3 regions of the Rhizobium sp. AP16 genome follow, and region 2 is predicted to be linked to each of the others. Evidence: riboswitches for the same ligand, from Rfam matches in the RefSeq annotation. Region 2 holds a riboswitch; each other region holds the start of a gene.
The links. A riboswitch is a leader RNA that binds a small molecule or an ion and turns the genes downstream of it on or off. The one in region 2 is predicted to bind thiamine pyrophosphate.
Positions count from the first base shown of each region.

Region 1: another riboswitch for thiamine pyrophosphate. It lies ahead of thiC (phosphomethylpyrimidine synthase ThiC); the one in region 2 lies ahead of thiB (thiamine ABC transporter substrate binding subunit).
Region 3: another riboswitch for thiamine pyrophosphate. It lies ahead of thiM (hydroxyethylthiazole kinase); the one in region 2 lies ahead of thiB (thiamine ABC transporter substrate binding subunit).

Region 1 covers NZ_AJVM01000001.1:385,998-396,489, forward strand. The annotation lists gene PMI03_RS01770 (response regulator) at 1-629, shown strand, start outside; gene PMI03_RS01775 (ATP-binding protein) at 626-2,122, shown strand; gene PMI03_RS01780 (thiamine phosphate synthase) at 2,175-2,789, opposite strand; gene PMI03_RS01785 (thiazole synthase) at 2,786-3,559, opposite strand; gene thiS (sulfur carrier protein ThiS) at 3,563-3,760, opposite strand; gene thiO (glycine oxidase ThiO) at 3,757-4,731, opposite strand; gene thiC (phosphomethylpyrimidine synthase ThiC) at 4,733-6,559, opposite strand; TPP riboswitch at 6,654-6,785, opposite strand; gene PMI03_RS01805 (LacI family DNA-binding transcriptional regulator) at 6,882-7,904, opposite strand; gene PMI03_RS01810 (hypothetical protein) at 7,960-8,280, opposite strand; gene PMI03_RS01815 (transporter substrate-binding domain-containing protein) at 8,608-9,411, shown strand; gene PMI03_RS01820 (amino acid ABC transporter permease) at 9,483-10,187, shown strand; gene PMI03_RS01825 (amino acid ABC transporter permease) at 10,184-10,492, shown strand, end outside.
Region 2 covers NZ_AJVM01000016.1:76,602-87,093, reverse strand. The annotation lists gene PMI03_RS09350 (M48 family metalloprotease) at 1-774, opposite strand, end outside; gene PMI03_RS09345 (ATP-binding cassette domain-containing protein) at 1,196-1,924, opposite strand; gene thiP (thiamine/thiamine pyrophosphate ABC transporter permease ThiP) at 1,917-3,557, opposite strand; gene thiB (thiamine ABC transporter substrate binding subunit) at 3,565-4,593, opposite strand; TPP riboswitch at 4,643-4,759, opposite strand; gene PMI03_RS09330 (MDR family MFS transporter) at 4,831-6,366, opposite strand; gene PMI03_RS09325 (MarR family winged helix-turn-helix transcriptional regulator) at 6,584-7,111, shown strand; gene PMI03_RS09320 (thiamine diphosphokinase) at 7,176-7,829, shown strand; gene PMI03_RS09315 (ABC-F family ATP-binding cassette domain-containing protein) at 7,832-9,661, shown strand; gene PMI03_RS09305 (efflux RND transporter periplasmic adaptor subunit) at 9,988-10,492, shown strand, end outside.
Region 3 covers NZ_AJVM01000067.1:21,187-31,678, forward strand. The annotation lists gene oiaX (3-oxo-isoapionate-4-phosphate decarboxylase OiaX) at 1-1,223, opposite strand, end outside; gene PMI03_RS21250 (transcriptional regulator NanR) at 1,407-2,111, shown strand; gene PMI03_RS21255 (hypothetical protein) at 2,267-2,479, shown strand; gene PMI03_RS21260 (undecaprenyl-diphosphate phosphatase) at 2,578-3,450, shown strand; gene PMI03_RS21265 (alkylphosphonate utilization protein) at 3,531-3,743, shown strand; gene PMI03_RS21270 (3-oxoacyl-ACP reductase) at 3,850-4,614, opposite strand; gene thiD (bifunctional hydroxymethylpyrimidine kinase/phosphomethylpyrimidine kinase) at 4,611-5,432, opposite strand; gene thiE (thiamine phosphate synthase) at 5,429-6,064, opposite strand; gene thiM (hydroxyethylthiazole kinase) at 6,061-6,867, opposite strand; TPP riboswitch at 6,918-7,013, opposite strand; gene PMI03_RS31160 (DUF1127 domain-containing protein) at 7,261-7,407, shown strand; gene yghU (glutathione-dependent disulfide-bond oxidoreductase) at 7,965-8,840, shown strand; gene PMI03_RS21295 (hypothetical protein) at 9,026-10,492, shown strand, end outside.

The DNA of each region.
Region 1 (10,492 bases), on a different contig from region 2:
TGGCCGACAGCGGCGCGGCACTCAGGCGCATCCTTGAGCGCAGTGCAGTCGATCTCGTCGTTCTCGACGTCATGATGCCGGGCGAGGATGGTCTTTCCGTATGCCGTCACCTGCGAGCGACGATGGATGTTCCGATCATATTCCTCACGGCGATGACCGAGGATACCGACCGCATCATCGGTCTCGAACTCGGCGCCGACGATTATCTCGTGAAGCCATTCAATCCACGCGAGCTGCTGGCGCGGATCAGGGCCGTCCTGCGCCGGGCAAACAGCGTGCCGCAGCAGCAGCGGGAAACGTTGAAAAAGGCAAAGGTCGTCCGCGTCGGGCACTGGCGCGTCAACATGGGGCGGCAGGAACTTTCCGGAGATGATGGCGTCGGCATTCCGCTCAGCACCGCGGAGTTCAGGCTTTTGAGAGTGTTCCTCGAACGTCCGGGCCTCGTTCTAAGCCGCGAGCAGCTTCTCGACCTGACCGTCGGCAAGACGGCCGATATTTTCGACAGAAGCATCGACAATCAGGTGAGCCGGCTGCGCAAGAAGATTGAGCCGGACCCGAAAAACCCGTCGGTCATCAAGACGCATTGGGGTGGCGGTTACAGCCTGTCGGTGGATGTGGGGTTCGAATGATCTACTGGTGGAGGAGAAGCCTTGCCGCGCAGTTCATAGGGTTCACGCTGCTTGCACTCGTGGTGTCGCAGGCCCTGACATTCGTGATCTCCTGGGATGAGCGAACCAAGGCGCTGCATGCGGCCATGAAAAGCGAGTTCTTCAGCCGGTGCGCCTCGGTCACGCGGCTGATGGAATCCGTGCCCGAGCCGCTACGCAACCAAGCTCTTTTCGCCAGTGAGACCAACTATTCCCGCTTCTGGCTCTCAAAGGACGAGCCGACCGATGCTAAGGCGTGGCGTGCCCGCGCCGCAACGGAGCTGACCCGCCCGATCGAAAATTTCATCGATCTTACCGGAAAGTATGGTGTTCGCTCGAACCCCAAGGCAGGCAGCCTGATGTCCAAAGAGGTGATTGCGGCAGATGCGTCCATCAGATGGACCACGCCGCCGCCGGTTCTGTGGAACTCGCCGCAGCCTGCCAAATTCGTCTACTTCGGCGATCACAACGGGTATGGGCTGGCGATCAAACTTGGAGATGGCGTTTGGCTGAACACGGCTTTCTACAAGCCCGACATCGACCAGTGGTGGAGTGTGAAATCACTCACTTCGCTGGCGATGACCGCACTTATCCTGTCGCTGATCGGGGTGTTCATCGCTAGCCGCATCGCTCGCCCGCTGAGACGTCTCGCGCTTTCGGCGGAAGCTTTGGGTAGGGGTGAAAACCTCCCGCCTCTGCCTGAAAACGGTCCCGACGACATCAGGCGCACCGCCGAGGCATTCAATAAAATGCAGGAGCGTCTTCATCGCTTTGTCGATGACCGCACCCGGATGCTGGCGGCGATCGGCCACGATCTCAGGACACCGCTGACCTCGCTGCGGCTCAGGACCGAATTCGTCAAGGACGCCGACATCCAGCAGAAGATGCTGTCGACGATCGACGAGCTTCAAAGCATGACCGAGGCCGCCATTTCCTTTGCGCGGGGAGAGTCCACGGCGGAGGAAACACGCGCCATTGAGCTCGAGGCGCTGGTCGGCAGCATCTGCGACGATCTTGCCGATCTCGGCTTGCCGGTGGAATACATCGAGGGGCCGAAGACAACCTACCGGTGCCGGCCGGATGGGCTGCGCCGCGCGGTGCGCAACCTAACCGAAAATGCGGCGCGCTATGGCGGCCACGCGAAGGTCTATATCCTCCATTCAGCCGCCACCATCGACATCGTCGTGGAAGACAATGGTCCGGGCATTCCCGAGAGCATGCGGGAGAAAGTGTTCGCGCCCTTCTTCCGCCTGGAGGCGTCCCGAAGCAGGGACACGGGCGGCGTTGGGCTGGGTCTGTCGATCGCCCGCGCCATTGCACGACAGCACGGCGGCGATATTCAGCTCACTCCCAACGATCCCGGTCTCAAGGCGGTCATTTCCTTGCCACAGGAAGGCCAGGTGCAAACACCTGCAAGGGCGAGCAGGCGAAAGAGGCGTGCACGCTCGTTCAAACTGGCAGGTCAGGAAGGTTAGGCGCAAGCGCGCAAGTGCTTCTTGAGGGATGGCTCGCTTTGCCGGTATCTGATCATTGATCGGCCGCAGGGATGTGGGTCACGGCGATCCATTCCAGGGTTCGGGCTTCGGGATCGGCGTTCAGCGTGATGTCGGTCACGACGGCAGCGCTGTCGGCGCCGTTCTCGAACACGCCCGCGATGCGATCCAGGTTCAGGCCGCCGATGGCGACGAGCGGCAGTCCTCCGATCCGGTCCTTCCATTCGCGCAGACGGTCGAGGCCCTGTGGCGCCCACGGCATCTTCTTGAGGATGGTCGGATAGACCGGGCCGAGCGCGATATAGTCCGGGCTGGCGGCAAGGGCTGTGGCGAGTTCGGCCTCGTCATGCGTCGAAAGCCCGAGCTTCACGCCCGCTTTGCGAATGGCGCTGAGATCAGCGACGACCAGATCCTCCTGTCCGAGATGGATGAAGTCGCACCCTTCTTCGATGGCAAGCTGCCAGTAATCATTGATGATGAGCTGGCATTGATGCGCCGCGCAGATCGCCTTTGCCCTTTGGATTTCGGCACGGATCTCCGACGGCGTGCGATCCTTGATGCGCAGTTGCACCAGCTTGACGCCGAGCGGCACCAGCCGGGCGATCCAGTCGGCGCTGTCGACGATTAGGTAGAAGGGGTCGAGCCTCATGCGAAGACCGCCTTTCCGATCACCGGTGTCGATGGCACCGCCATGTCACGCGGCTCCAGCATGCCAGCGGTAAAGGCCAGCCGGCCCGCATCGATCGCCTTGGCGAAGGCGCCGGCCATAGCAGCGGGGTCGCGGGCGCCGGCAACGGCGGTGTTCAAGAGCACCGCATCGAAGCCGAGCTCCATTACCGTCGTTGCATGCGATGGCCGGCCGATACCGGCATCGACGATCAGTGGCACATCGGGGAAATGCGCCCGCATGGCCCGAAGAGCAGACAGATTGAGTGGCCCGGCCGCGCTGCCGATCGGCGCGCACCAGGGCATCAGGACCTTGCAACCCGCGTCCAGCAGCCTCTCGGCCACCACCAGATCGTCGGTCGTATAGGGAAAGACCTCGAACCCTTCGCTGGCGAGAATGCGTGCGGCTTCCACGAGCCCGAAGACATCCGGTTGTAGCGTGTCGTGATTGCCGATCACTTCGAGCTTGATCCAGTTGGTCTGGAACACCTCGCGTGCCATCTTGGCCGTCAGTACGGCTTCGGAAACCCCATGGCAGCCGGCGGTATTGGGAAGGATGCGGACGCCGAGTGTGCGGATCATCTCGAAGAACGCGCCGCCATTGCGCCCGCCGGCGGTCTCGCGGCGCAGCGACACCGTTACGATCTCTGTTGCCGATTGTCTGACGGCCTCAGCGAGAATAGCGGGAGAGGGGTAGCGGGCGGTGCCCAATAGAAGGCGCGACGCGACTTCGGTTCCATAGAGAGCAAGCATGGGTCAGCCTCCTTGCATCGGGGTCAGAATTTCAATCCTGTCATTGTCGTTGAGGGCGTGGTCGGCGCGATCCTCGCGATGAACGAGTTCGCCGTTGACGGCGGTCGCAAGCCAGTCGCCCTCATAGTCCAGCGTGACCAGCAGTTCGGAAAGCGTCTTAACGGTGATGGTCTGGGGCTCGCCATTGACGATCAGTCTCATGGGAAAGGCGCTCCTATGGTGGTTCGGGAAAAGACAAGATTAGCGGCCTCAGCGGCCATGGCCGGCGCCAGCAGGAAGCCGTGGCGATAAAGACCATTGAGGACGACCGCATTCCCCTCTCGCCTCACGCGCGGAAAATTATCGGGGAAGGCCGGGCGGATACCGGCGCCGGTTTCAACGACGGTGGCATCCGCAAACGCCGGATGCAGCGCATAGGCGGCATTCAGCAATTCCATCAACGAGCGCGCCGCGATTGGCCCGTCGAACTCGGTTTCGATCATCGTTGCGCCGACCATGAAAAGGCCGTTGCCGCGAGGCACGATATAGACGGGAATACGCGGATGCAGCAGGCGAATGGGCCGCGCGAGCACAACCTCGCTGGTCTGGAGGTAGAGCATTTCGCCTCGCACGCCGCGCAGGTCTGGAGTTTGGGCGAGACGCGCGCCGCCTGTGCAGTCGACAATGTCGTCGAAATCCTGTCCGCGTGCAGTCTCGCTGACGAAGGTGACGCCTTGCCTGCAGAGCTTTTCTTGCAGCGCTCGCAACACTCGTCGCGGATCGAGATGAGCTTCGCGGGGAAAGAACAAGCCCTGCCGGAAGCGTCCGGCAAGCGCCGGTTCCAGCGCGGCTATGGCTTCTTCTTCCAGCCATTCATAACCCGTCGTGCGGCCGGCGAAGCGCTTCAGCTCGCCGTGATCGCGCGCCGGTGCGACCACGAGCGTTCCGTTGCGGACGACGTGTCCCGGGAGGATAGCATCCCACCGATCGGGAGCGTCCATGCCACGTAAGAGCACGGCCTCCTCGGCGCTTTCACGCTCGCACCAGGGCGCCAGCATGCCGCCCGCAAGCCAGGACGCGGCATGGCCGAACCCTGGACGCGGGTCGAAAACCGTGACCTCGGTACCACGAGCATGGAGTTCATGCGCGACCGTGAGGCCGGCGACGCCGGCCCCTTTGACAAGGACCTGCATCTCAGCCGGCCGAGGGCTCGACGGCATCGACTGGCATGTAGAGATCGCCGCCCTCGCGGTATTTTGCCGCCATCGCCTCCAGACCTTCCTTCTGTGCCTCAGCGCGGATGTCGTGCGAGATCCGCATGGAGCAGAATTTCGGGCCACACATGGAGCAGAAATGCGCGACCTTGTGTGCCTCCTTCGGCAGTGTTTCGTCGTGGAAGCTGCGGGCGGTTTCCGGGTCCAGCGAGAGGTTGAACTGATCCTCCCAGCGGAATTCGAAGCGGGCGCGCGACAGGGCGTCGTCGCGCAGCTGTGCGGCCGGATGCCCCTTGGCGAGATCGGCGGCATGGGCGGCGATCTTGTAGGTGATGACACCGGTCTTGACGTCGTTGCGATCCGGAAGACCCAGATGCTCCTTCGGCGTGACGTAGCAGAGCATCGCCGTTCCGAACCAGCCGATCATGGCAGCACCAATGCCGGAGGTGATGTGATCGTAGCCGGGTGCGATATCGGTTGTCAGCGGCCCGAGTGTATAGAAGGGCGCCTCGCCACAGACGGCGAGTTGCTTGTCCATGTTCTCCTTGATCTTGTGCATCGGCACATGGCCGGGGCCTTCGATCATTACCTGGCAATCCTTAGCCCAGGCGATCTTGGTCAATTCGCCCAGCGTCTCCAACTCGGCAAACTGGGCCGCATCATTGGCATCTGCAATCGAGCCGGGACGCAGGCCGTCGCCGAGCGAGAAGGAGACGTCATAGGCGCGGCAGATGTCGCAGATCTCTTCGAAATGCTCGTAGAGGAAGCTCTCGCGATGATGATGGAGACACCACTTGGCCATGATCGAGCCACCGCGCGAGACGATGCCGGTGACGCGGTTGACGGTGAGCGGGATGTAGTGGAGCCGCACGCCGGCATGGATGGTGAAATAGTCGACGCCCTGTTCGGCCTGCTCGATCAGCGTGTCGCGGTAGACCTCCCAGGTCAGGTTCTCGGCAATGCCCTCGACCTTCTCCAGCGCCTGATAGAGCGGCACGGTGCCAATCGGCAACGGAGAATTGCGGATGATCCATTCGCGGATATTGTGGATGTTGCGGCCGGTCGAAAGGTCCATGACGGTATCGGCACCCCAGCGCGCCGCCCAGACCATTTTCTCGACCTCTTCGGCCATCGACGAGGTGACGGCCGAGTTGCCGATATTGGCGTTGATCTTCACCAGAAAATTTCGGCCGATGATCATCGGCTCTGCTTCCGGGTGGTTGATATTTGCGGGGATAATAGCGCGTCCCGCGGCCACTTCCTGGCGGACGAATTCCGCCGTCACATGATCCGGAATATGGGCGCCGAAGCTTTCGCCGTCGCGGACCATGGCCTCCGCCTGCGCCTTGCGGCCGAGGTTTTCGCGGATGGCGATGAATTCCATCTCTGGCGTGATGATGCCGGCGCGCGCATAGGCGAGCTGGGTGACGGCCCTGCCACCCTTGGCGCGCAACGGCTGGCGCAGCGTGGGGAACTCGGGCGTCAGCCTTTCGCCGCTGGCAAAGCCATTGTCTTCAGGGCGCACATGACGGCCCTGATAGGCCTCGACGTCGCCACGGGCGAGCACCCAGTTGCGACGCAGATCCGGAAGGCCCTGCTCGATGCGGATATCGGCGCCTTCGATCGTGTAGGGGCCGGAGGAATCGTAGACGATGACCGGCGGTTCGCCAGAAGTCGGATGAAGGCCGATTTCGCGCATCGGCACGCGGATGTCGGGATGGATGTCTCCGGGAATGTAGATCTTCCGGGATGCCGGCAAGGGGCCGGTGGTGACTGTCGGGGTGATATTCTTTGCGGCGATATTCATGGTTTGAGGCTCCAAGTTGCGATTGGAGACCCAGTCCTCAGCCGGAATGATGAAAAGACGCCGGCTCAGGATTCCACGCGTGAATCCATAAGCCTTTCGAGCGCTTGCACCGTCCCTACGCCAGTATGAACTGGATCAGGTTCAACGGGTCACTGCGCCACAATCGGCAAAGCCGTATTGTCCAGCAGTATCTCAGCCCCTTGCCGGGACCCCCCTGGTGAATGTCGTGAAGGCTATGCTCTCGGTTCGGGTGATGTCAACCCCGCAAGCGAAGTGATAATTCCGTGGCTTGTCTGCGAGGCGGTTCGGCCGAGCGACACGGCTATGTTTTGGGCGTGCTCGTCGTTTCGCGGGTCACGAGTTCGAAGCCGACATTCAGGCGGGTCTCCATCGGTTGCCCGGTGGTGCCGTCCGGCTCCAGGATTGCAAGTAGCAATTCCCCTGTCTTTCGGCCGATCATTGCGGCGTCGACGCGGATGGTCGACAGTGCTGGCACACACTGGTGGGCGATGTCGAAATCGCCGAAGCCGAGAATGGAAAGGTCGTCCGGCACGACGATCTTGCGGCGATGACATTCCATCAGCGCGCCGACCGCGGATATGTCGGAAACCGCGAAGACGGCCTGAACGTCGGGCGCTTTTTTGAGAAGCGTGCTCAGCGCCTCCGCTCCGTGATCGTAGGACGAGGGCGCGGCATTCTGGCGAACGATGAAGTCGTCGGAGAGATCGGCCTCCCGAAGGGCCGAGGCAAATCCGAGCAGGCGACTTTCGCCGCGAAAATCGGTGGCGTCCGCGGTGACCGCCGATCCGATGGCGCCGATGCGGCGATGGCCGAGGGAGATGAGATGCCGGGCCGCCAGGCGCCCGACCTCGTAGTTGGAAAAGCCGACCGCATGGTCGACCGGGTGTTCCGACACGTCCCAGATTTCGACGATCGGAATGCCCGCCCGCAGCAGCATCTCGTTGGTCGCCTTGGTGTGGACCGCGCTGGCGATGACGATGGCATCCGGACGTCGCGCCAGCATGGCGCGAACGATGCGTTCTTCTTCGGTCAGGCTGTACATGGTGTAGCCGATCAGAAGCTGGTAGTCGGCGGCGCGCAGCGCACCCGCAAGGCCTTGTGCGGTGTCGGCGAAGTTGGCGTTGGTCAGCGTCGGTAGGATCGCAGTGATGAAGTTGGTCCGACGCGAGGAGAGTGAGCTGGCGGTCCGGTCCGGCACATAGCCGAGCTGCTCGATCGCCGTCATCACGCGATTGCGTGTCGGCTCGGCGACCAGCGTTGGATCGGCCAGCACGCGCGAAACGGTCATCTTCGAAACGCCGGCAAGCCGCGAGACGTCGCTCATGGTCGCCTTGCGGGATGTGTCTGAAGGATGCGCCACGGTTTCCCCTGTTTCTGGCTCACGCAATCCGCTGGTAGACGAGATGGTAGAACCGGCCGTCGCACATGCTCATCATCTCGTCGGTAATGGCGCGACCCTCCAGGCGAACGGGCGAGGCGAGCGCCTCTTCCACGGCTTCCATCGACGGATAATCGATTTCCTGGACCATGATGATCGGCGCGGCTCCGGGGTCGCTGCGCCCGGTTCGCATCACACGCACGGCCTGGGCATTCGGCATGCGCTTCCACACGGGTAACAGCTTTTCCTCGACGATGCGAAAGAATTCCTCTTCGCGGCCGGCATGGATTGCGCCCTCGAAAATCGCGGAGCGAGTGAACATGAATTTTCCTCCCTTAAAGCTCTGTCTGAATTGCTGTGTCTGATCTGACTTGCAATGATACCGGTAACATGCTCTATTGCAACTACCAACCGAAAAGGTGCGAACTGGATCGGGAGCGGTGGAGGAATGCAAGCATTATCGTTTTGAATTCCGTGGGAGCGGATTAATAGGCCCAAGGCTGCTGGCTTTGGCAGAGCAATTTTCCCATCCATTTTTCCTATGTTACCGCAAACATAGGTACCGCGAATGGGGTAGTGGTTTCCACCGCGAAGGCTCCGGGGAGTGGGTAGCGGCGGAGTGTGACAAAGCACCAGATGGAGGAGTATCATGAACATTTCGAAATCCCTGCGTGGGATCATGGCGGCAGTCGGCATTGTGGCCGCGGGGCTGCTCGCGACGACACAGGCGCATGCGACGACGCTGAACGACATCGTCTCGCGCGGCAAGGTTCGCATTGGCGTCCTGACCGGTGCTCCGCCGATGGGCATGGTCGATGAGAAGGGCAATCCGGCCGGCTATGACGTCGACGTCGCCAATCTGATCGCCGGCTACCTTTCGCTGCCGGTAGAGCTGGTTCCGCTGACGCCGCCGTCGCGCATTCCGGCATTGCAGACTGGTAAAGTGGACTTCCTCGTCGCAACGCTGGCGCCGACCGGCGAGCGGGCGAAGACGGTGATGTTCACCCAGCCCTACAGCGCCTTCAACATGGACATCATTTCCGGTCCCGACCAGAAATTCACCCAGCTGTCCGATCTCCAAGGCAAGCGCGTTGCGGTGAATCGTGGTTCGTCGCAGGAAACGGCGCTGCGCAAGGCGGCGGTTCCCGGTCTCGAAATCGTTGTCTATGAGGACGATTCCACCAGCGCACAGGCGCTGATCGCCGGCCAGACCGACGCGGCGGCCGTGCCGTCCACGGTTGGCGAGGCGATCATCAAGCAGCGCCCGGATGCGGGTCTGCAGGTCGGCTTCACTTTCTTCCAGCAGGGCAACTCCATGGCGACGAAGATCGATGATTTCGAACTGCGCCAGTGGCTGAATACCGCGATCTATCTCATGAAGGTCTCCGGTGATCTCGACAAGATCTCGATGAAGTGGACCGGCCGGCCGATGGCGCAGCTTCCGTCCTTCTGATTGGGTTTGTGCCTGTGCCCGCCGGCGGAACATTCGCCGGCGGGTCGCGAAACCTCAATGAGGTCCTTTCCATGTCCTATACGTTTCAATTCAGCGCGCTCGCGCAATATCAGGGTGAGTTCCTGAGCGGTCTGTGGCTGACCATCAGGCTTTCGGTTCTCTCCATCATCCTTGGCTCCGCCTTCGGCATCGTGCTTGCCTCTCTGCGCTCCGTCCGGGGCAAGTGGGTGCGGTTTCTGGTCGACGCCTATGTCGAGGTTATCCGCAACACGCCCTTTCTGGTCCAGCTTTTCATCGTCTATTTCGGTCTGCCGGGTATTGGCCTGAGGGTTGGTGCCGATACGGCGGCGCTGATCGGCATGACCATCAATCTCGCCGCCTATTCGACGGAAATCATCCGGGCGGGCATCGAGGCGGTGCACAAATCTCAGATCGAGGCGGGCGAGGCGCTCGGCTTCACGCGGTTTCAGATCTATCGCCATGTCATCATCGTGCCGGCCGTCGCCAAGGTCTATCCGGCGCTGTGCAGCCAGTTCGTGCTGATGATGCTGGCATCGAGCATCTGCTCGGCGATCTCGACCCATGAACTGGCCGCCTCGGCCGCCTTCGTGGAATCGCAGACCTACCGGTCCTTCGAAGTCTATATCGTCGTCACACTGATGTATCTGGCGCTGGCGCTTGTGTTGCGCGCCGGTCTCGCGCTCGTCGGAATGTGGCTCTTCGGCCGCCGCGTCGCACGCCGCACGATCACGGCCCTGCCGGAGGCACAGGCATGACACTCAGAACATTCGGTATCAATGAATTCACCTTCCTACTGCAATCGCTGCAATGGACCGTCGTTCTGACGATCATTGCGCTGATCGGCGGCGGGCTCCTGGGCTTTGCCGTCGCGCTCGCCCGCACCTCGTCGATCAAGGCCGTGCGTATCGCTGCAGGCACTTACATCCAGGTGATCCAGGGCATTCCGGTCCTGATGATCCTGTTCCTGTCCTATTACGGGCTGAGCCTTGCCGGCTTCGAACTGCCGCCGCTGATTGCCGCGGGTGCGTCGATGACGATCTATGCCTCCGGCTATCTGGCG
Region 2 (10,492 bases):
GTCGATGCCGTTCAGATAATAATCGCGCCCGGTGTCGCCGACCTTACCTTCCTCGCCGAATTCGCGGGCATGCGCTTTGGCGAGATCGATGCGCTGCGGCGTGCTCGGATGGCTCGACAGGAAGTCCAGGCTCTGGTCGGCGTCGGAGTTTGCCGTCATGAAGCGGCTGTAGTCTTCCATGGCGTTGAGGAAGCGGGATGCGGCGTAAGGGTCATAGCCGGCCTGGCCGAGCGTGCGGATGCCGATCTCGTCGGCCTGCAGCTCCTGCTGGCGCGAGAAGGCGGCGAGCCGCAGCTTGCCGCGGGCGAGCGCCTGCTTGCCGGCGAGATCGCTCGACAGGACCTCGGCGACGACGCGGCTGGCGATGACCTCGGCCTCTTCACGCTTCTGGCGTTCGATGCCGTGATTGGCGGTGACGTGCGCCATCTCATGCGACAGCACGGCGGCGACTTCCGAGGCGTCGTTGGCAAGCGCCAGCAGGCCGCGGGTGACGTAGAGATAGCCACCCGGCAGCGCGAAGGCGTTGATCGAGGGCGAGTTCAGGATGGTGATGCGGTAGGACTGCTGCGGGTTTTCCGAGACGCTGGTGAGAGCGCCGGCGATGCGGGCGACGAGGCGCTCGGTCTTGGCGTCCTTATATTCGCCGCCGTAGCTTGCCAGAATGCGGGGATGCTCGCGGGCGCCCATTTGCGCGCGCGGATCGTTCTTTTGCACTTCGGAGACGATCTGCGGATTGGCGGAAGGCGACACGTTCGGCTGGTAGGACTGGTCCATCACCGACTGGCAGCTGTTCAGCACCGTCGCGGCGAGAAAGACGAGAGCGAAGCGGCGCGCATGGGCCGCGGTAGTCGCACTGATCCTTCGTCCTGCGTGCTTACTCTGCTTCAGTGCCTGTATCCCACTCATTTCGCTGCCATACCGGCTGGGCGCCAAACTTGCTTGATCATGCCAGACTTGCTTGCTCATGATCGGGCCGATCATAGCCGCGTGTCGTTTAAGATTGCATCCACCGCGATCAGACCTGAGTTCGACCGGATGATCCAAGCTTTTGCTGTAGCCGATTTCGGCAGCCGTTGCATAGCGAGACTCCGCTTAATTGTGACTGCGTTGTATTTTGGCAAGCATTTACCAGGACTTTCAGCCGGATGCCGCGACGAAATTAAGGCAAAATCGCCGCTGAAATGCTGCATTGCGCCTAATGTTGTAAAAATGTGGTCAGCGCCGGGATGCTCTCCTGGGTCAGGAAGCGGTCGATGGGGGCCGAAAGCCGGATCGTGCCGCCGTCGATGAAGACGGCGTGATCGGCAAGGCGTCGGACCTCCGAGGGATCATGCGAGACGATCAACACCGTGTTGCCGGTTTCGCGATGGAGCGCGGCCAGAAGCTCGGCCATGCCGGAGCGCAGGCCGGGATCGAGCGCGGCAAAGGGTTCGTCGAGCAGCAGGATCGGCTTGTCGCGCACCAGCGCCCGGGCAAAGGCGGTGCGTTGCCGTTCGCCGCCGGAGAGCGTGCCCGGCTTGCGTCGCTCGAAACCGGCAAGGCCGACGCGCGCAAGAGCTTCCGATATCCGTTTCCGATCCTCTGTCGAAAGTTTCAGTGACGGGCTGATGCCGAGACCGACATTGGTGAAAAGATCGAGATGGGCGAAGAGGTTGTTGTCCTGGAAGACCAGCGATACCGGCCGCTCGGAGGGATGCAGGCTGGTGGCATCCTGCCCGGTCAGCAGGATGCGGCCGCGATCCGGCGTCTCGAAGCCGGCGAGCAGATTGAGGAAGGTCGACTTGCCTGATCCGGATGGGCCGGTGATGGCGATGATCCTACCCTGCGGCAAATCGCAATCGAAGCGGAAATCATGCGTGCCGAGCCGCAGCTCGACGCCGGTCATCGCGATGCTACGTTCCGCCATGTCTTGCCCGTCAGTCATTCCGCCTGCCTTCATCCTCATGCCTACCTTGGCCAGCAGTGCCGGCGATGGTCAGCAGAAGACATACCAGCCCCAGGATGAAAGCAAGCCCGTCGGCATCGTTGGTGCGATAGCTGCCGAGCTTGCTGTAGACCAGCCAGGGCAGCGTCATCAGACTGTCGGAGCCGAAGAGGGCGACAGCGCCGAGATCGCCGAGCGACAGCGCCATGGCGAAGGAGAGCGCCGTGAAGAAGGGCTTGCGCAGGCCGGGCCAGTCGACTAGCCGCAGCCGTGCCGCGCCCTGAAGCCCGAGACTGGCGGCGAGGCGTTCGGTGCGGCGGCGGTGAACGATATAGGCTGGTTCGATGACGCGGATGACGAAGGGGATTGCCATAAGGGCGTTTATGATGACGATCAGCAGGGCTGCGAAACGGGCGGGATCGCCGAGCGGCCGGAGCGCCAGGAACCATCCTGTCGCCAGCACGATCGGCGGCACCAGAAGAACCAGCGAGGAGGTGCCGCTAAGGGCGATCGCCAACCCGCGCAGGCCGGGCGCTTTCCGGCGCTCGGCTGATACGGTTGCGCGGGCGCGGACAATGGCGAAGGAGGTCAGGACTGCCAGAAGGCCGGCGGCAAGGGCGATGGCAAGGCTCATTGCGGTCGCCTGCAGGAAGATCGTCTGGCTGACGAGCTTCAGAAGATCGGCCTTGAGACCAGTGATGACGACCGAGGCGAGCGGCAGGCCGATGAACAAAGCGGCGAGCAGCAGTAGTGCGCCGTCGATCCATCTCGCGGCAGGCAATGTCCCGTCGATCCGCCGTGTTGCGCGGCCGCTCGTCAGCCCGTGGTCGTCCGGTGCCGGCATCAGTGCCATCGCGCCGAGAATGGCGGCGGTGACGACGATTTGCAGCAGCGACAGCGTGACGGCGCGGCTGGGATCGAAATCGAAGCGCAGCGCCTGATAGATCGCCACCTCGATCGTGGTCGCGGCGGGGCCGCCGCCCAGCGTCAACACCAGCGTGAAGCTGGTGGCGCAGAGCATGAAGATCAGGCCGGCGATACCGGGGATCAAGCCGCGCAGCACCGGCCATTCGATGAAGCGGAAGACGGAGGCGGGGCGCATGCCGAGCCCGCCGGCCATCAGCCAATATTCCGTCGGCACGCGCTCCAGTCCGGCCAACATCAGGCGGGCGGCCAGCGGCAAGTTGAAGAAGACATGCGCGAGCAAGATGCCTGTCAGCCCGTAAATACTGATCGGCTGCGACAGACCGAGGCCCGTCAGCGCCTGATTGAGAATGCCCTGACGTCCCCAGATGCCGAGCAGGCCGAGCGCACCGATCAGCACCGGCAGGCCCATGGGGACGGCCATCAGCCGGATCAGCCAGAGCCGGCCGGGAAACAGCGGCTGCCGCGCCAAGGCACGGGCGACTGGGATCGCAAGGAGGATGGAGAGCAGGGTGGAGAGCGTCGCCTGCAGCAGCGTGAAGCGCAGCACGCGGAGGATATAGGGGTCGGCAAGCGGATTGCCGCCACCGGATCCGATGCCGGTGGCAAGCAGGATGACGATGGCAAGGCCGATGAAGACGGCGATGCCGGCGAGGCTGAATGCCCCGCCGGCAATGGCATGTCGTCTCTCGGGTGCCGTCAGTATCATGTCGGCGTCAGTTGGTGCTGGTGGCGGCCAGCCATTCGTCGATCCAGGCCTTGCGGTTTTTCTCAACTTCGTCCGGGCTCATCAGGAAAGTCTTGGCGGGAACGACCAGCTTGCTGAAGGCATCCGGCAGCGGCTCGGAGGTTGCCGAGACCGGCATCATCCAGTTGTTGGTCGGAATGGTGTCCTGGAAGCCCGGCGAGACCATGAACTTCAGGAAATCGCGGGCAAGCTCCTTGTTCGGCGACGACTTGATCAGGCCGGCGACTTCGATCTGGATGTAGTGACCTTCCGAGAAGGCGGCGGCCTGATAGCGGTCGGTCTTCTCCTCGATCATGTGATAGGCCGGCGACGTTGTATAGGAGAGCACCATCGGCGCTTCGCCCTTGGTGAAGAGGCCATAGGCCTCCGACCAGCCAGGCGTCACCGTCAGGATACGGCCCTTGAGCTTCGTCCAGGCGTCTGCCGCCTTGTCGCCATAGACCGACTTGACCCAGAGCAGCAGGCCGAGGCCCGGTGTCGAGGTGCGTGGATCTTCGATGACGATCTTCTGCGACGGATCGCCCTCGACCAGTTCCTTCAGGCTCTTCGGTGGGTTCTTGATCGTCTGGGTATCGTAGATCACGGCGAAATGGCCGTAGTCATAGGGGACGAAAACGTCGTCCTTGAAATCGCCGGGAACCTTGAGGGCGGAGGTATCGACGCCGCTGGTATCGAACAGGCCGGTATCCTTGGCCTCGTCAACGAGGTTGGTGTCGAGGCCGAGAACGACGTCGGCCTTGGTGCCGGCACCCTCCAGCTTCAGCCGGGAGAGCAGTGCCACACCGTCGGTGACGCTGACGTAATTGACCGTGCAGCCGCAGGTCTTCTCGAAGGCGGCCTTGACCTTGGCGCCCGGACCCCACTCGGCGGTGAAGCTTTCATAGGTGTAGATGGTGAGCGTCTTGTCGGCGGCCCCTGCGGCCTGTGCGGCAAGAAGCGTGGTGCCGGCGGCAAAGGCCAGGCCGGCAAAGAATGTCATCAGCGATCGGTTGGGCATGGCAGCGCCTCCTCTTGGTTTCGTCTTGAACGGGAAAAGGGCGCTATGATTTCGTCACGCGTCTAATCCCTCCGCCGGTGTTAGCCGGATCAGGTTCCGCGGGTTGGCCGGTGAAAGCCTCTCAGCCAGATATCCGAATGGATACAAGGCACCCCGTTAGAGCGTTGGCAGATTTAGCCCCGTGACGAAGGGATGACAAGGGGGATGATTCCCTTGTCGATTGCGAGGATGCGCGACTTACTCGGCGGCGTGGGCAGCGGCTTGGCTGTCGATCTTCTTGGTGGCGCTCGGAAGCTGGACGTTCTTCAGCGTGAGCGCGGTCAGCAGGCCGACGAAGCAGATGGCGGCGGCGGTCATGAACAGCGGGCTGAAGGCACTGGCATAGGCGCTGGCAACCGCTTCGCGTGTCGCGTCCGGCAGGGCGGCCATCATCTTCGGCGTCAGCTCCTTGATGTTGGGAACACCGGGGATGGACACACCGACATTGCCGAGCTTGGCGGCAATGATGGCGCCGTAGATGGAGATGGCGATAGAGGCGCCGCCCATGCGCGACAGCGTTACGGCGCCGGTGGCGGCTCCGACGTCACGGCTGGCGGCGGTGTTCTGGATGCCGATGACCGGTACCTGCTGGGCAAGACCGATGCCGATGCCATGCAGCAGCATCAAGGCGCCGATGAAGGCGATCGGCGTGCCGGCATGGACCTGTGCCAGCGTTGCGAAGGCGATGGTGCTGCAGGCGGCGCTGGCGATGGCAAAGGGCTTGTAGCGGCCCTTCGCCGAAATCAGCCGGCCGGCCGAAAGCGAGCCGCAGACGATACCGCCGGTCAACAGGATGAAGAGCAGACCGGCGACGGACGGCGACAGGCCCGTCGTCGTCTGCAAAAAGAGCGCGAAATAATTGACCATGCCGATCGCGACCGCGCCGCTGGTGATCGAGGTGATCAAGAGTAGGCCAAAGGTCGGGTTACGAAACAGCGTCAGTGGTACGATCGGCTCCGGCGCACGGCGCTCGACGAAGACCCAGGCGAGTGCTGAGAGCGCGCCGAAGGCGATGATGCTGAGGCATTGCGGTGACAGCAGCGACCCGAAGAGTTCCGTGCCGTCGGCGGCAAGGACGATGCTGGTGGTGGTGAGCGCCAGCAGTATCGCTCCGGCATAGTCGATCTTCGGCTTACGGGCCGGCTTGCGGTAGGGCAGCATGAAGGCGAGGCCGGCAAGGACGATGAAGCCGATCGGTACGTTGACGAGGAAGATCGAGCGCCAGCCGAAGAGGTCACTCATCGTGCCGCCGAGAACCGGGCCGATGGCGCCGGACGCCATCAGGACCAGGCTGGAATAGCTCTGGTAGCGGGCGCGCTCACGAGGCTCGAAAAGATCGGCGTTGACGGCGAAGATCGACACCAGGATGCCGCCGCCACCAAGACCCTGCAGCACGCGGGCGGCGATCAGCGTATCCATCGACACCGCGAGGCCGCAGACGGCCGAGCCGACGGTGAAGATCGCGATCGCGGTCATCATTACATATTTGCGGCCGAAGAGGTCGCCGAGCTTGCCATAGACCGGCATGACGGCGGACAGGGACAGCAGATAGGCAGAGCCGATCCAGCCGAAACGCTCCAGATGTCCGAATTCGCCGACGATCGTCGGCAGTGCCGTCGAGACGATCTGGTTGTCGAGCGTTGCCATGAACATGGCGGTCATCAGGAAGAGAAAGAGGATAAGCCGGCGGCGGTGATCCGCAACGAGCGGCGCGGGCGTAGTCTGCATGTCCATGGAACGAGAAATCCGAGCTTGCCTGGAGTGCCGCGCGTTCGACCGAACGGGCATGGGTCGCTCCAGTTCCTGAATCCGCAGCATCTTGCTTTCGGGTGGGCTATTCGAGGGCAACATGTTGCAAGGCAATATATGTGCTATTGGCATATAATTGTCAACGGCAGATGAATGCCGTTTGCATATTTTAATGTCTGCCCATCTTTGATATGCTGGCGGGATGACATCAGCAACGACCACACGAGAAATTGAAGCAACGCCGCTGCCTGAGGACGAGAATCTGCTGCGCATCGGCCAGGTGATGACGCGCATGCGCCTGATGACGGGTCGCCGTATGATCGGGCGGCTGGCGATCCAGAATGTTGCGCCGGGGCTGGAGCTTTCGCATCTCGACGTCATCGATGCCGTCAGGCGGGCGGAAGGGTCCGGTGAGGTCACCGTCGGGACGATCGCCGAGATCCTGCGCATCGACCCTTCGCGGGCAAGCCGCATCGTCGCCGAGATGGTGACGCGCGGCGTGCTGCGCCGCAAGGCATCGCAGGCGGATGCACGGCGCATCGTCGTTGTGCTGACGACGCTCGGCCAAAGGCTGCTTGCCGAAATCCAGGCGCAGAAGTTCGCTCTCATCGAAAGCATCCTTGCGGATTGGTCGGCCGAGGATATCGCGGTCTTTTCGCACCTGTTCGACCGCTTCATCGGTGGCTACGAACATGCTTTTCAGACACGTCTCAAGGAAACCGCCGACTGAATGCCGGCTTGGCGCTGAAGAGCGCTCTTCCTAGGGACATGTCTTTGCGCTATGGGCTTGGCACATGAGCCAATCCACGACCTTTACCATCCTCCTCGGCGGCGAGTTGCGCCTGACGGACCGGCTGCGCGCTGAGACGGCCGGCAGCCGTTTCATCGCGGCGGATGGCGGCATGCGCCATGCCGTGGCGCTCAATGCGACGCCCGAGCTCTGGGTCGGCGATTTCGACTCGACACCGCCGGACCTGCGCGGCGCCTTTCCCGATGTGCCAAAGCAGCCCTATCCGGCGGCGAAGGCGGCGACGGACGGCGAGATCGCCATCACGGAGGCAATCGATCGCGGCGCCAAGCGGCTGATTCTTGCCGGCGCGATGGGCGGAGAACGGTCAGATCATGCGATCCAGCATCTGCTCTACGGCATCCAGCTTGCCGAAAAGGGCTTCGACGTGCTGTTGACCTCGGGCGACGAGGAGGCGGTGCCGCTGCTGCCGGGCGACATGGAGCTGGCGCTGCCCCCCGGCTCGCTGTTTTCCGTTCTCGGCTTCAGCGATCTGACGGGGCTGTTCATTCATAACGTCCGCTATCCCCTGCGCGATTTCAATCTGCCCTTCGGGGCGTCGCGCACCATTTCCAATGTTGCGGAAGGCGCTGTGCGCTTTTCGCTCGGCAGCGGCAGGGCGATCGTCCTTGCCCGCCCTTATGATCTTACCGGAGTCTGATCTTGGCCCCTCCTATTTTGAAACTCGACGATATCTTCCTGAGCTTCGGCGGCGCGCCACTTCTGGCCGGAGCCGGGTTGCAGGTGGAGCCGGGTGACAAGATCTGCCTGGTCGGCCGCAACGGCTCGGGCAAGTCGACGCTCCTGAAGATCGCCGCCGGCATGGTCGAGGCGCAGTCCGGCGAAGTGTTCCGTCATCCGTCGTCGACCGTGCGCTATCTCGAGCAGGCACCGGATTTCGGCGATTACAAGACGGTAGCCGCCTATGCCGAGGCCGGGCTCGGGCCGGGCGACGATCCCTATCGCGTCACCTATCTGCTCTCCCACCTTGGCCTCACGGGCGAGGAGGATCCGAAGACGCTCTCCGGCGGCGAAGCGCGCCGCGCGGCGCTTGCCCGCGTCATGGCGCCGGAACCGGATATTCTTCTGCTCGACGAGCCGACCAACCATCTGGACCTGCCGACCATCGAATGGCTTGAAGGCGAGCTGCAGAAGACCCGCAGCGCCCTGGTGCTGATCTCGCACGACCGTCGGTTCCTCGAAAAAGTCTCCACCGCAACCGTCTGGCTCGATCGCGGCACCTCGCGGCGGCTGGACAGGGGCTTTGCCCATTTCGAAGCCTGGCGCGACCAGGTGCTGGAAGCCGAAGAGCTGGAGCAGCACAAGCTCGGCAAGGCGATCGAGCGCGAGGAGCATTGGCTGCGCTACGGCGTGACGGCGCGGCGCAAGCGCAACATGCGCCGCCTCGGCGAATTGCATGACATGCGATCACGCCATCGCGGCCACAGAGGCGCTCTGGGCTCTGTGCAGGCAGCTGCGGCCGATGCGCAGGAGAGCGGCAAGCTGGTGATCGAGGCCGACAAGATTACCAAGGCTTATGACGAGCGCGTCATCGTCGCGCCGTTCTCGATCCGTGTGCATCGTGGCGACTGTATCGGTCTCGTCGGCCCGAACGGCGCCGGCAAGACGACGTTGCTGAAGATGCTGACCGGCCAATTGAAGCCGGATAGCGGCAAGGTGAAGCTCGGTACCAATTTGGAGATCGCCACCCTCGACCAGAAGCGCGAGGAGCTCAATCCGGAGGATACCCTCGCCAACTACTTAACCGATGGGCGCGGTGAAAACCTGCTGGTCAATGGCGAGCAGCGGCATGTCACCGGCTATATGAAGGAATTCCTGTTCCAGCCGGAACAGGCCCGTACGCCGATCAAGAATCTCTCCGGCGGCGAGCGCGCCCGGCTGATGCTGGCGCGCATCCTGTCGCGGCCGACCAATCTTCTGATCCTCGACGAACCGACCAACGACCTCGACATCGAGACGCTGGACCTGCTGCAGGAGATCGTCGCTGGCTTCAACGGTACCGTTATCCTCGTCAGCCACGACCGCGATTTCCTCGACCGTACCGTGACCTCGACCATCGCGCCCGCCAATCCGGATGATCCGGACGGCCGCTGGATCGAATATGCCGGCGGCTATTCCGACATGCTCGCTCAGCGCAAGGGCGCGCTTGAGGAGCGCAAGCGGGCTGAAAAGGCGGTCGAGAAGCCGAAGGCGGCCGGGACGGCAGCGTCTGCCAATGATGCTTCGAAGGGCAAGGCAAAGCTCTCTTTCAAGCAAAAATTCGCCCTGGAAAACCTGCCGAAGGAGATGGCCAAGGCGGAGGCGGAGATCGCCGCCCGCGAAAAGAAGATGGCCGACCCCAACCTCTTTACCAAGGATCCAACGAGCTTCAATCGCCTGGCGGCCGAAATGGAAAAGCTGCGCGACAGCCTCACGAAGATGGAAGAGGAATGGCTGGAGCTGGAAATGCTGCGCGAAGAGCTGGAAGGCTGAGGAGCCACCGACGTCTCACCATCCCGCTGTTTCAGCTCCTGGGTGTTCACCTATATTAGAAAAAACAAATGGTTGCGCATGGCCGCAACACGCTAATCTCTGTTGTCGAATTCGATAAACCGTTTATACATTATGCTGAAATACCAGCCTTCGGGTTGGGTGATACGCGGGTCGGCACGACCTGCGATGCAGTGGGGAATCCGAAGGACTTGATTGGATTTCGCCGCCAGTGGCGACAGGTCCTTCGCGGAAGATTGCAGGCAGACATGACGAACGCTTGACGCGGCTTCCGGCCGTGGGTGGCTTGTTGTTCTAGGGGGGCATTCATGCCGAAGACGCTGGCGCGTATCGCTATATTCAGCTTCACAATTGCTATTCTTGCTGGGTCCCATTTCACCGGGTCTCAGGCGCTGGCGCAGAGCGCCCCGCCCGCCGCACCGGTTACGGTCGCCAAGCCCGTGGTCCGCGACGTCATCGATAGCGATGAATTCATCGGGCGCTTCCAGGCGGTCGATGAGGTCTCCGTCCGCTCGCGTGTCGGCGGCTATCTCCAGGAAGTGCATTTCGAGGACGGCACGATGGTCAAGCAGGGAGACCTGCTATTCGTCATCGACCAGCGGCCGTTTGTCACCGCGCTCAACGAGGCGACGGCATCGCTGGAAGTGGCGAATTCGTCCCTGACGCTTGCCGATGCGCAGTTCAAGCGCGCACAATCGCTGTCGACCACAGGTAGTCAATCGGCCTCGACGCTGGATGACCGCCGCCGCGATCTTATCTCGGCGCAAGCCAATGTCCGTGGCGCGCAGGCGTCCGTCGACCGCGCCAATCTCG
Region 3 (10,492 bases), on a different contig from region 2:
GCGGCAAGCTCCGGATGGTCCTTGGCATAGTCCGCAAGCGGGATATCGGCGACTGCCGCCTCCCAGGCCTGCTGGACCGCGCGAACACCGGCGGCCGGCCCGGAGGGATGGCTGACGATACCGCCGCCGCAAAGATAGAGCAGATCCGTGGTCCTGCCGGTCCGTTGATAGGTTTCCGGCGCCTGACCGCCCCACTGGCCGGAGCCGGCGACGGGAAGGGGGCAATCGGATGGACCGAACAACGGAGTGCTGACGGCCTTGAAGGATTCGACGAAGCTTTCGTCCGGTTCCCAGTATTTGACGCGGATGCCGTTGATCTGGAACTGATCGACGCCGAGCAGCCGCCAGAATTGCTGGTAGACCTTGAAGTCCATGCCGGCGCCAGGGTCGCGCGTCAGCACGTCCCAGCCGTTGCGATGGGCATGCAGGACAAGGCCCGAGCGCTTGCGAAGGAAGCTCATGCCACCGAAGCCGATGGAATTGATATTGACGACGGCGCAATTGCCGCCGGCCTCCAGCACGAGATCATGGTTGCGCATCATCTCATCCGGGTCGGCATGCGAAATGCCGAAGGCATACATGACCTTCTTGCCGGTCTTCTGCTCGTGATCGAGGATTTTCGGCATGATCGCCGCGACACGCTCCTTGAGCGGCGAGTAGGCGGGGCTCATGAGCTTTTCGTCGTCCTTGATGAAATCGACGCCGGAGCTGATGAGTTCGCCGACCAGTTCGGCCGTCTCTACGGGGCGAAGACCGAGCGCGGGCTTGACGATCGTGCCGATGATCGGGCGTCCGTCGACCCCGGTCAGTCGCTTGCTGCCGGCAACGCCGAATTGCGGGCCGGGATGCGCGCCGCGAAAAGCGTCGGGCAGCTTCATGTCGACGATACGGATGCCGGTCATGCCCTTGATCGAAAAGACACCGCCGATCGCGATCGTCATCAGCGCCGAGAGATCGGTGCCGATCGCATCGAGCGGAAAGGCGATGTCGACGTCGGCGCGGCGAAGCGGGCCATGGCCCTCGGTGATCTCCGGCCAGGTCGGCCGTTTCGCGTCCTCAAGCTGGCGGATGCCCAGGACCCTTGCTGCCACCCGCGACTTCAGCTCTTCCGTCTCGCCGGGAACCGGCACGAAAGTGCCCGTCGACTGGTCGCTGGCGATCTTGTCGGCCATGACCTCGATGCTGCCAGGCGTTTCGATACGATAGGTGATAGTTATGCTCATGAAGTGCCGGCTGCTCCTCTCGCCAACGATTTTGTCGTGGCGTCAACTTGTGATCTGGTATAATGAGTATTCCAACTTGTGCAACGATTTTTTTGTTTAGGAGCGGTCTGCCGTTCTGAACGGGCTTTCTCGACTCCATTTGACATTGCATAAGGGAGGAAAGCTTTGAGCCAGCGAGATGTCATGAGCCAACCAATCGAACAGATCGTCCGTCGTAAGCTGTCTGACGAGGTATTCGACCGGCTAGAGCGGTTGATTACATCGGGAGAACTCAAGCCCGGCGATGAAATGCCATCCGAGCGGGTGCTGATGGAACGCTTCGGCGTCGGTCGCCCAGCGATCCGCGAGGCGATGCAGTCTCTCGCCAATATGGGATTGGTGAACATCTCGCATGGTGAACGGGCGAAGGTGCTTCAGCTCACCGCGAAATCGATTTTCCGGCAGGTGGATCTGACCGCGAAGATCATGCTGTCACAGTCTTCGGACTCTCTCGAGCACCTGAAAAGTGCGCGTATATTCTTCGAACGCGGCATGGCCCGTGAGGCCGCGCAGCGCGCGACCGAAAAAGACATCGCCGATCTCGGAGATATCATCGAACGGCAGCGCCAGTCCCTAGGGCGTGCCGAGGAGTTTATTTCGGCCGACATGCAGTTTCACACGCGCATCGCGCAGATTTCCGGAAACCCGATCTTCGCTGCCGTCAGCGAGGCAATGCTGGCCTGGCTCAAGACCTATCATACGGATCTGCTCATCTGGACGGGCAAGGAAAAGTTCACGCTCGCCGAACATGAAGAGATACTGGAACAGCTTTCCGTCCATGATGCCGATGGCGCCGAAGCGGCCGTGATGAAGCACCTGGAAAGGTCGCGGGCGCTCTACAGCAAATAGCGGATGCTTCTTCCCTTCGCGTTGCGCCCTGTCCGACGCTCGTTTTTCAGCGCCGGTTCATTTTCATATCATACCTCGTGAGTCCGGCTGCCCCAGCCTGTCCAAATTCGTCTGCAATTTGGCGGCTGCCCAGAGATCGGAGAAAGAGGTGCGTGATGGTTAAATTCATTCATCGGAACATGGCGCTCGTCGTGGCGCCGATCATGACGGCAATTGCCATAGTATCGTACAATGTGCTGAACCTTTTGGTGCGGCATCACCACACAGCTAGGCACGACGTCTACCACGTTGTCGGTGCGCTCCTTGTCTTCGGCGCCTTCTATGGCGTGATTCGTTACATGCAGGCTTTGCCTGACGAAGACGAATAGAATTCAAAAGATCACCGGAGCGGGGCCTCATCACGAACGGATATATATTGCGCCGTTCAAGCCGCACGGTTCGAACGAATAACCGAGGATGTTGATACGTGGCTGATGTTTGTACGCAGGGTGTGGATACGGGGTTCGTTGCCCTGGGTTATGCCAAAATCGCACTGCTTGGCGTGGTGCAAGGTCTGACCGAGCTACTGCCGGTTTCCTCCACTGCCCACATGCGGCTTGTGCCGGCTCTGCTCGGTTGGCAGGATCCGGGTTCGGCATTCTCGGCGGCGATGCAGCTTGCAGCACTCGCCGCGATTATCTCCTATTTCTGGAGTGACGTTCGCTATGTCGCTTTCGGATCGGTCGATGCGATCCGACAGAGGGATTGGCGGTCGCCCGCGATACGGCTCGCGATTGCCATTGTCATCGCGACGATCCCGATCGGCATCGCCGGCTTGCTGTTATCGTCGTCCCTGAATGCCTGCGGTACCTCCCTTCGCAGCCTCTGGGTCATCGGCATCGCCTGCCTCGTCATGGGTCTCCTTTTGGCGGCGGCCGAACTTTACAGCCGGCACAGGAAAGACATGGAGCAAATGACCTTGCTCGATGCGCTGTTTGTCGGCATCACACAGGTCGGCGCCCTTATCCCCGGCGTATCGCGGTCCGGCTCGACGCTGACCGGAGCGTTGTTTCTCGGCTTGAAGCGCGACGAGGCCGCCCGGTTCTCCTTTCTGCTCGGACTGCCGGCGATCGCCTTGGCCGGACTGAAAGAGCTGTTGACGCTTTATAAGGCGCATATTCCGATGGAGGCATGGTCGGTGCTGATCGTCGGGCTGATCGTCGGCTGTATCTCGTCCTTTGTGGCGATCTGGGGCCTGATGCGCTTCCTGGAGCGGTTCTCCACCTGGCCCTTCGTGATCTATCGCGTCGTGCTGGGCGTCGTCATCCTCTTTGGCGTGTTCGCCTTGGGCTGGAGCTAAGCGGTCTTTTTGCGCTATTCGACCGGTTCGCCGCCTGCTATGTGGCCCAGCAGTCAAGACATAGCGACGGGAGCAAGACGATGGATGTAAGAGATAGCAACGGAACAGTGCTCGCCGACGGCGACAACGTAACCCTGATCAAGGATCTGAAGGTCAAGGGGACATCCGTAACCCTGAAGCGCGGTACGCTGATCAAGGGCATCCGGTTGACCGGTAACGAAGACGAGATCGAATGCCGGGCTGAAAAAATCAAGGATCTTGTTCTCAGAACCGAGTTTCTGAAGAAGGCCTGATGTGGTGTCATTGTCATTTTCGTAAAAATGGCAATGACTTGCAGATGACGGTTACAGCGAAACCTTCATGAAAATGCCGGCTTGCAGCCGGCATTTTCGTTTGACGCTATCCGAAGACCAGCCCGCCATCTACAATGAGGTTCTGACCGGTCACCGCCCGCGCCCAGGGGCTTGCGAAGAAGAGGACGGCGTCCGCCGCTTCTTCCGGTGTCGTCACGCGACGAAGCGGCGTGTTTGCGGCAATGAGATCGAACACGGCTTCCGGCGTGGCGCTGCTGGCATCCGTGGTGCGGAGCAGGCCACCGGACACCATGTTGACCGTTATCCCCTGCGGCCCGAGTTCCGCGGCCGCCGTTCGCGTTAGCGAGAGCAGAGCGGCCTTGGCGGCCGTGTAATCATGGTAGGGCACGACCGGATTCTGAAAGAGGTTCGTGCCGATGGTCACGATCCGACCGAAGCCGGCTTTTGCCATCGAGGGCTGTGCCGCCTGAATGAGATTGAGCGCACCTAGCAGGGCAGTGTCGAGTTGCACGGCGATTGCCTTCCAGCTCAGCTCATCCAATTTCGGGCGGGCATCGCCGTTGAAGCTGAAATCGGCAAGCGCATTATGCACGATCGTCGTGGGTGCTCCGAAATGCGCCGTGACCTCCTCAACGAGCCTTTCTGTTTCGTCCTGGCTGCGGATATCGGCCTGGAACGCTTGGGCATGGTCCCCGAGCCGGGCGGCCAGCGCCTCGGCAGGCTCACGGCTGGCGCGATAATTGATGGCGACCTTCGCGCCTTCGCGGGCAAAGGCGGCCGCGATCGCCGCGCCGAATCCGCGGCCCGCGCCGGAGACGATGACGATTTGCTGGTTAAGAGGCAGGCTCATTTCGGTTGTCCTTCTGTAGCTGGCCATAGCGCGTGAAAATGCTGAACCGGCCCATGGCCGCTACCGACGGAAAGCGTTCCGGCTGCGGCAACCGCGCCGGCGAGATAATGCTTGGCGGTGGCGACGGCTTCCGTCAGCGTCGCCCCCTTGGCGATTTCGGCGGCGAGGGCACTGGACAGGGTGCAGCCGGTCCCATGCGTGTTCTTGGTCGGCACGCGGCTGGCTTCGAACCAGATAAGGCCCTCTGGGCTGGCGAGCACGTCGGGGCTCTCATCACTATCAAGGTGACCGCCCTTGATCAGGACAGCCAATGGTCCGAGTTTCGCCAATGCTTGTGCCTGCCGCGCCATCGTCTCGCGATTTTCGGCGACTGGTTCGTGCAGAAGGGCTGCTGCCTCCGGTAGGTTGGGCGTCAGTAGCGTGGCGAGCGGTAGAAGCCGTCTAGTCAGGACATCAACGGCGTCAGCTGCGAGCAGCGCGGCACCGCCCTTGGCGATCATCACCGGATCGAGGACGATCGGAATGTCTCGATGTGGGGCGAGCGCGTCGGCGACGGCCTCGGCAATGGCTGCATTTGCGATCATGCCGATCTTGATGGCGTCGACACGGACATCGGCAAAGATCGCCTCGATCTGATCGGCAACGAATTGCGGCGGGACGGGGTGGACGCCGGAAACACCTTGCGTGTTCTGTGCCGTCAGCGCAGTCAGCGCCGCCATTCCATAGACGCCGCGCGCTGAAAACGCTTTCAGGTCAGCCTGGATGCCGGCGCCGCCGGATGGGTCGGAGCCGGCGATGGAGAGTACGTTTCGGATCATGATCTCGCTTCTCTGATGGCTTTGGCGATCTCGGCTGCTGCAGTCCGTGGGTCCGGCGTGCCGCATATAGCCGAAACGACGGCGATACCATCGGCACCGGCCAAGAGGGCCTCGGCTGCATGTTCGGCTTTCAAACCGCCAATCGCAACGGATGGAACGGGGCAGAGATCGATCATACGGGCAAGGCCGGCGAAGCCGATCGGCCGTTTGTGGTCAGGCTTCGTCGGTGTCGCGAAAACTGGACCGATCCCGGCGTAGTCAACGACGGCAGGGTCAATGGCGGCAGCAAGTGTTTCGGTCTCCACCGAGAGGCCGAGGATCATGTCGGGACCGATCAGTCGGCGAGCAGTGAGGGCATCCATGTCATCCTGGCCGATATGCAATCCGTCGGCCCCGATCGCGATTGCTGCTTCGACATCGTCGTTGACGATAAGGCGTGCGCTCGTGTCCGCCAGCGCCTGCTTCAGCGCCAGACCGGTTTCGATCATGCTTGCGGTCGAGGCATGCTTGTCGCGCAGCTGCACGATGGTGGCGCCGCCAGCGACAGCAGCGCGTGTGGTTTCCACCATGCCGATACCGGCGCAGAGCACAGGATCGAGGACTAAGTAAAGGGAGAGATCGAAGTGCTTCATAGCGAGATGACCCTTGCTTCGCTGTCGATCGCCTTTTCATCGAGCGCGGCCAGCGCATCGAGGAAGCGCCATGAAAACGAACCGGGTCCGTCGACTTGACGGCCTGCCCGTTCGCCTGCCACGGCGAAAGCGGCCAGCGCCGCGACCGTCGCATCGAGCGGATGATCCGGTCTTGTCGCAGCGAAGGCGCCGACGAGGCAGGTGAGAGAGCAACCGAGCGCGGTCACCTGCGGCATGAGCGGCGAGCCACCCTCTATGCGGCTGGCTTTGTTTCCGTCGGTGACGAAATCCGTGGCGCCGGTGACCGCAACGATCGTGCGATGCTTTTGGGCAAGCTGGACGGCGGCTTCCTCTGCCAGTTCGACCGGATCGCGGCTATCGACGCCCTGGCCACGACTGGTGCCTCCGGCAAGCGCAATGATTTCCGAGGCATTGCCGCGGATTATCGTCGGCTGCAGTTCCAGCAACTGCGCGACCGATCGGCGCCTGAAGGATGTGGCGTAATGTGCCACGGGGTCCAGAACCCAGGGCTTGGCCGCCTTGTTTGCCGCCTGTGCCGCTGATGTCATGCCGGCCAGCCAGCCTGTGGAAAGCGTGCCGATATTGATCGTCAACGCGCCGGAGATCGCGGCGAACTCGCCGGCCTCCTCCTCGGCATGCACCATGGCGGGCGATGCGCCGGCGGCGAGCATCACATTGGCCGCGATGTTCATTGCGACGAAGTTGGTGATGCATTGTACCAGCGGCGGGTTTGCCCGCATTGCGGTCAACAGGCTGCCTGGAGTGGTGGTCGGGTTTTGCATATCGCGCCTTTCGGGCGGGGCGAGACGCAAAGGGCAGGCGACGCAACATGCCGAGACCCCGAGCGACTCCCTCCGCCAGCATGATCTGGTTCAGGTTCAAAGGGTGCTTCTCAGCCCGTCATCGACGGACGCCCCTGTCTCTCAATCGGTATCTTTTTCGCAGAGAAAGATTGTCCTGTCATCAGCAAATCGCAGATCGATCCGCAGTCGAGGGGAGGCGGAGCGGACGGACCGTCTGTCGTATGCAGTATGACCCATGCGTCATTCGCATGGGTGCACTGAAGTCTTGTCTATACAATCAACGAGGGTTTCGCACTATATCTCTCTCATCGAAGCGGATGGAGCGCCAAACACGGCAGCTCAGCTTCGAATACCCTAGGAAAGGGGATCATCATGAACGTAGCACGCTCTTTTAATAACTGGCTCAAGTATCGTCAGACGGTCGCCGAACTGGGCCGTATGTCCACCCGCGAACTGCATGACCTCGGCATCGGCCGCAGCGAAATCCGCAACGTCGCCCGTGCGGCCGTTGTTCGCTAACAGCATAAAACGCTGATCTACAGTCAAAATTCTGCTGGCGCCTGCTTCTTCCCGAGCGGGCGCTTTTGTTTTGCGTGCATGCCAGGAGAAACTCGGCCTTTCGGTTGAGGGATCTGTCGCCCAGAAGCCTCCTGCTTTTCGCATAACGCATAGCTGCCCTGCAAATAAATGCCTATGAAGTAAGCAGGTCTAGTGTATAGTCATATTTATCGAAGCGATGCACCTCCTCCCGCGTCCCTTCGATGATGCAGGCGCTCTTATCCTCCTCCCAAGGTCGCCTGCGGGAACAGCAGCACTCCTCCTCCCAGCTGCTGTTCGGTTCTTTTCGAAAAGCCTGCCGCACCTCCTCCCGCGGCAGGCTTTTTCGTTTTGGGCTGAGGCGAATTCCTCTAGCGGCCCGGCTGCGAAGCCAGTCAGGTCCTCACGCGCAATTCCTGACGCCAATGTGATCCTGCCCTCTCGTAAAAATTGATCGTGCCCCCTATGTGCGTAATGGAGAACGCGCTAGATCGGTCGATACATCGCAATTGTATCCGCCGAAAATCAGGAGTTTGAGCATGACCGATTCTGCCGAATACACGCCGCCGAAGATCTGGGTCTGGAACAAGGCGAACGGAGGCCAATTCGCCAACATCAACCGTCCGATCGCCGGACCGACGCATGAGAAGGAATTGCCGGTCGGCCGCCATCCCCTCCAGCTCTATTCGCTGGGAACGCCGAACGGCGTGAAGGTCACGATCATGCTCGAGGAGCTGCTGGCTCTCGGCCATAGCGGCGCTGAATACGACGCCTGGCTGATCAAGATCGGCGAAGGTGATCAGTTCGGAAGCGGTTTCGTCGATGTCAATCCGAACTCCAAGATCCCGGCGCTGCTGGATCGCAGCGGCCCGACCCCGATCCGGGTCTTCGAATCCGGCTCGATCCTGACCTATCTCGCTGAGAAGTTCGGCGCCTTCCTGCCGACCGAGCAACCGGCTCGCGCCGAATGCCTGTCCTGGCTGTTCTGGCAGATGGGAAGCGCCCCATATCTCGGCGGCGGTTTCGGCCATTTCTATGCCTATGCGCCGACAAAGATCGAATATGCGATCAACCGCTTCGCCATGGAGGTGAAGCGCGAGCTTGACGTGCTCGATCGCCGTCTCGCCGAAAGCGAATATCTTGGAGGTAAGGACTATACGATTGCCGATATCGCCGTTTGGCCCTGGTATGGTGCTCTTGCGAAGGGTTGGCAGTATGGTGCGGCTGAGTTCCTTCAGGTGCAGGATTATAAGAACGTCCAACGCTGGGCTGAGCAGATCTTCGCACGGCCGGCCGCGAAGCGTGGGCGCAAGGTCAATCGCCTGCACGGCGATCCCGCCGACCAATTGCATGAGCGCCATGACGCCAGCGATTTCGACACCAAGACCCAGGACAAGCTTACGGCCGCCGGCTAAGCAACCTGCCAAATCGTCGTTGAGCCCGTCGCCACCATGGCGGCGGGTTTTTCATATCTGCGATTGCCTGGACCTATCCGATCGGCACGTCAGCCTCGCTCCATCTTGTTTGGCCTAATGTCTCATAGACATCGATGCGCGCATTCGAAGTGCGTCGATAAAGGACAGCAACAGGAATGCCGCGCATGCAAAAGAGCTTTGACGACCGTGTCTCTGGCCTCACTTCGAGCAGCCAGTTGGATAACGATTGTGACACGCTCCTTGCTTGCCTAGTTTCCGGCGGAGACGAAAGGCTGGATTGCGAACCGGTGACGGGCCTCAACATGTATGGCCACGGTCCATCGCCTCGGCCGCTCGACCTTGCCTTCGGCTCCTCCACCGCATCGACCATTTCTACGCCCGCCTTCGCGGCAGTCGGTGCCTATCATTCGAAACTTCTGCGGGAGATGGAAACGCATCCCGCCGCTGACATCTACGCGCAGGAGATCGCGAAGGTCCGGACGGAACTGCTGCACCTGCTCGGCCTTGATGGCAGCTCGGAGCAAGTGGATGCTGTCGTGGCGACATCGGGCACCGATCTCCATCTTTTCGTCGCCGCGCTGCTGGCGCGCGAGGATGACCGGACATTGATGACCATAACGCTGATGGGCAACGAGACCGGGAGCGGGGTCATGGCCGCCGCTGCCGGCCGGCACTTCATGAGCCGCGTCAGCAGCGATCGCCCCGTTGCCAAGGGCGAGGAGCTCAGCCCCGGACAGATGACGCGCAATACCGCAATCGCGGTGCGGAACGCCGATGGTACCTTGCGCAGCGACGAAGAAATCGAGAGCGAGCTGAGGGGGCTGATCGAACTCGCCCGCGCCGCCGGTCTCAGATGCCTTCTGATCGTGACGGACGTCTCCAAGACCAGCTTGCTGGCGCCGAGCCTCGTGACGGTTTTCCGCCTGAAGGCGCGTTTCGGCGCCATGCTCGACATCATGATCGATGCCTGCCAGTTTCGCGTTTCCGCCGCAACGATCCGCGCCTATCTCGCCCATGACTTCCTGGTGGCGCTGACGGGGTCGAAGTTCCTGGCCGGGCCGATCTTCAGCGGGGCGCTATTGTGCCCGCCGCGATTGTCGGCTCGCCTGAAGCTGCAGGCTTTGCCGGCAGCGCTTGCCGATTATTGCGCGCGAGCGGATTGGCCGGAGGACTGGGCGGCGGCGGATGGGTTGCCGCATCGCGCCAATTTCGGGCTCCTATTGCGATGGAAGGCGGCTCTGTTTGAGCTGGAACGTTTCCTTAAATTGCCCGAAGAAAAGGTAACCGCTGTCCTGTCCGCTTTTGCCGGGGCGGTGCAGCATCGGCTGGAGCGCGACAACGCCTTCGAACCGCTCGATACGCGCGCCATAGATCGAAAACGCTTGGGGGACCGTCCCCGCGGATCGCGTTGGGACGAAATCCCGTCGATCTTTTCATTCTACCTCAGGAATCCCTATCACGGAGGCCTCCTGCCGGCGACGGAGACCGCTGCAGTTTATAAGGAACTGGCAATCGAAAAGGGTGGCCTTGCGCCGGTGCGCCTTGGCCAGCCGGTTCGTTGCGCCGATTTTGGCGATATGCCGGCGAGTGCCTTGCGAATATGCCTGAGCGCGCCGTTGATCGCGCAGGCA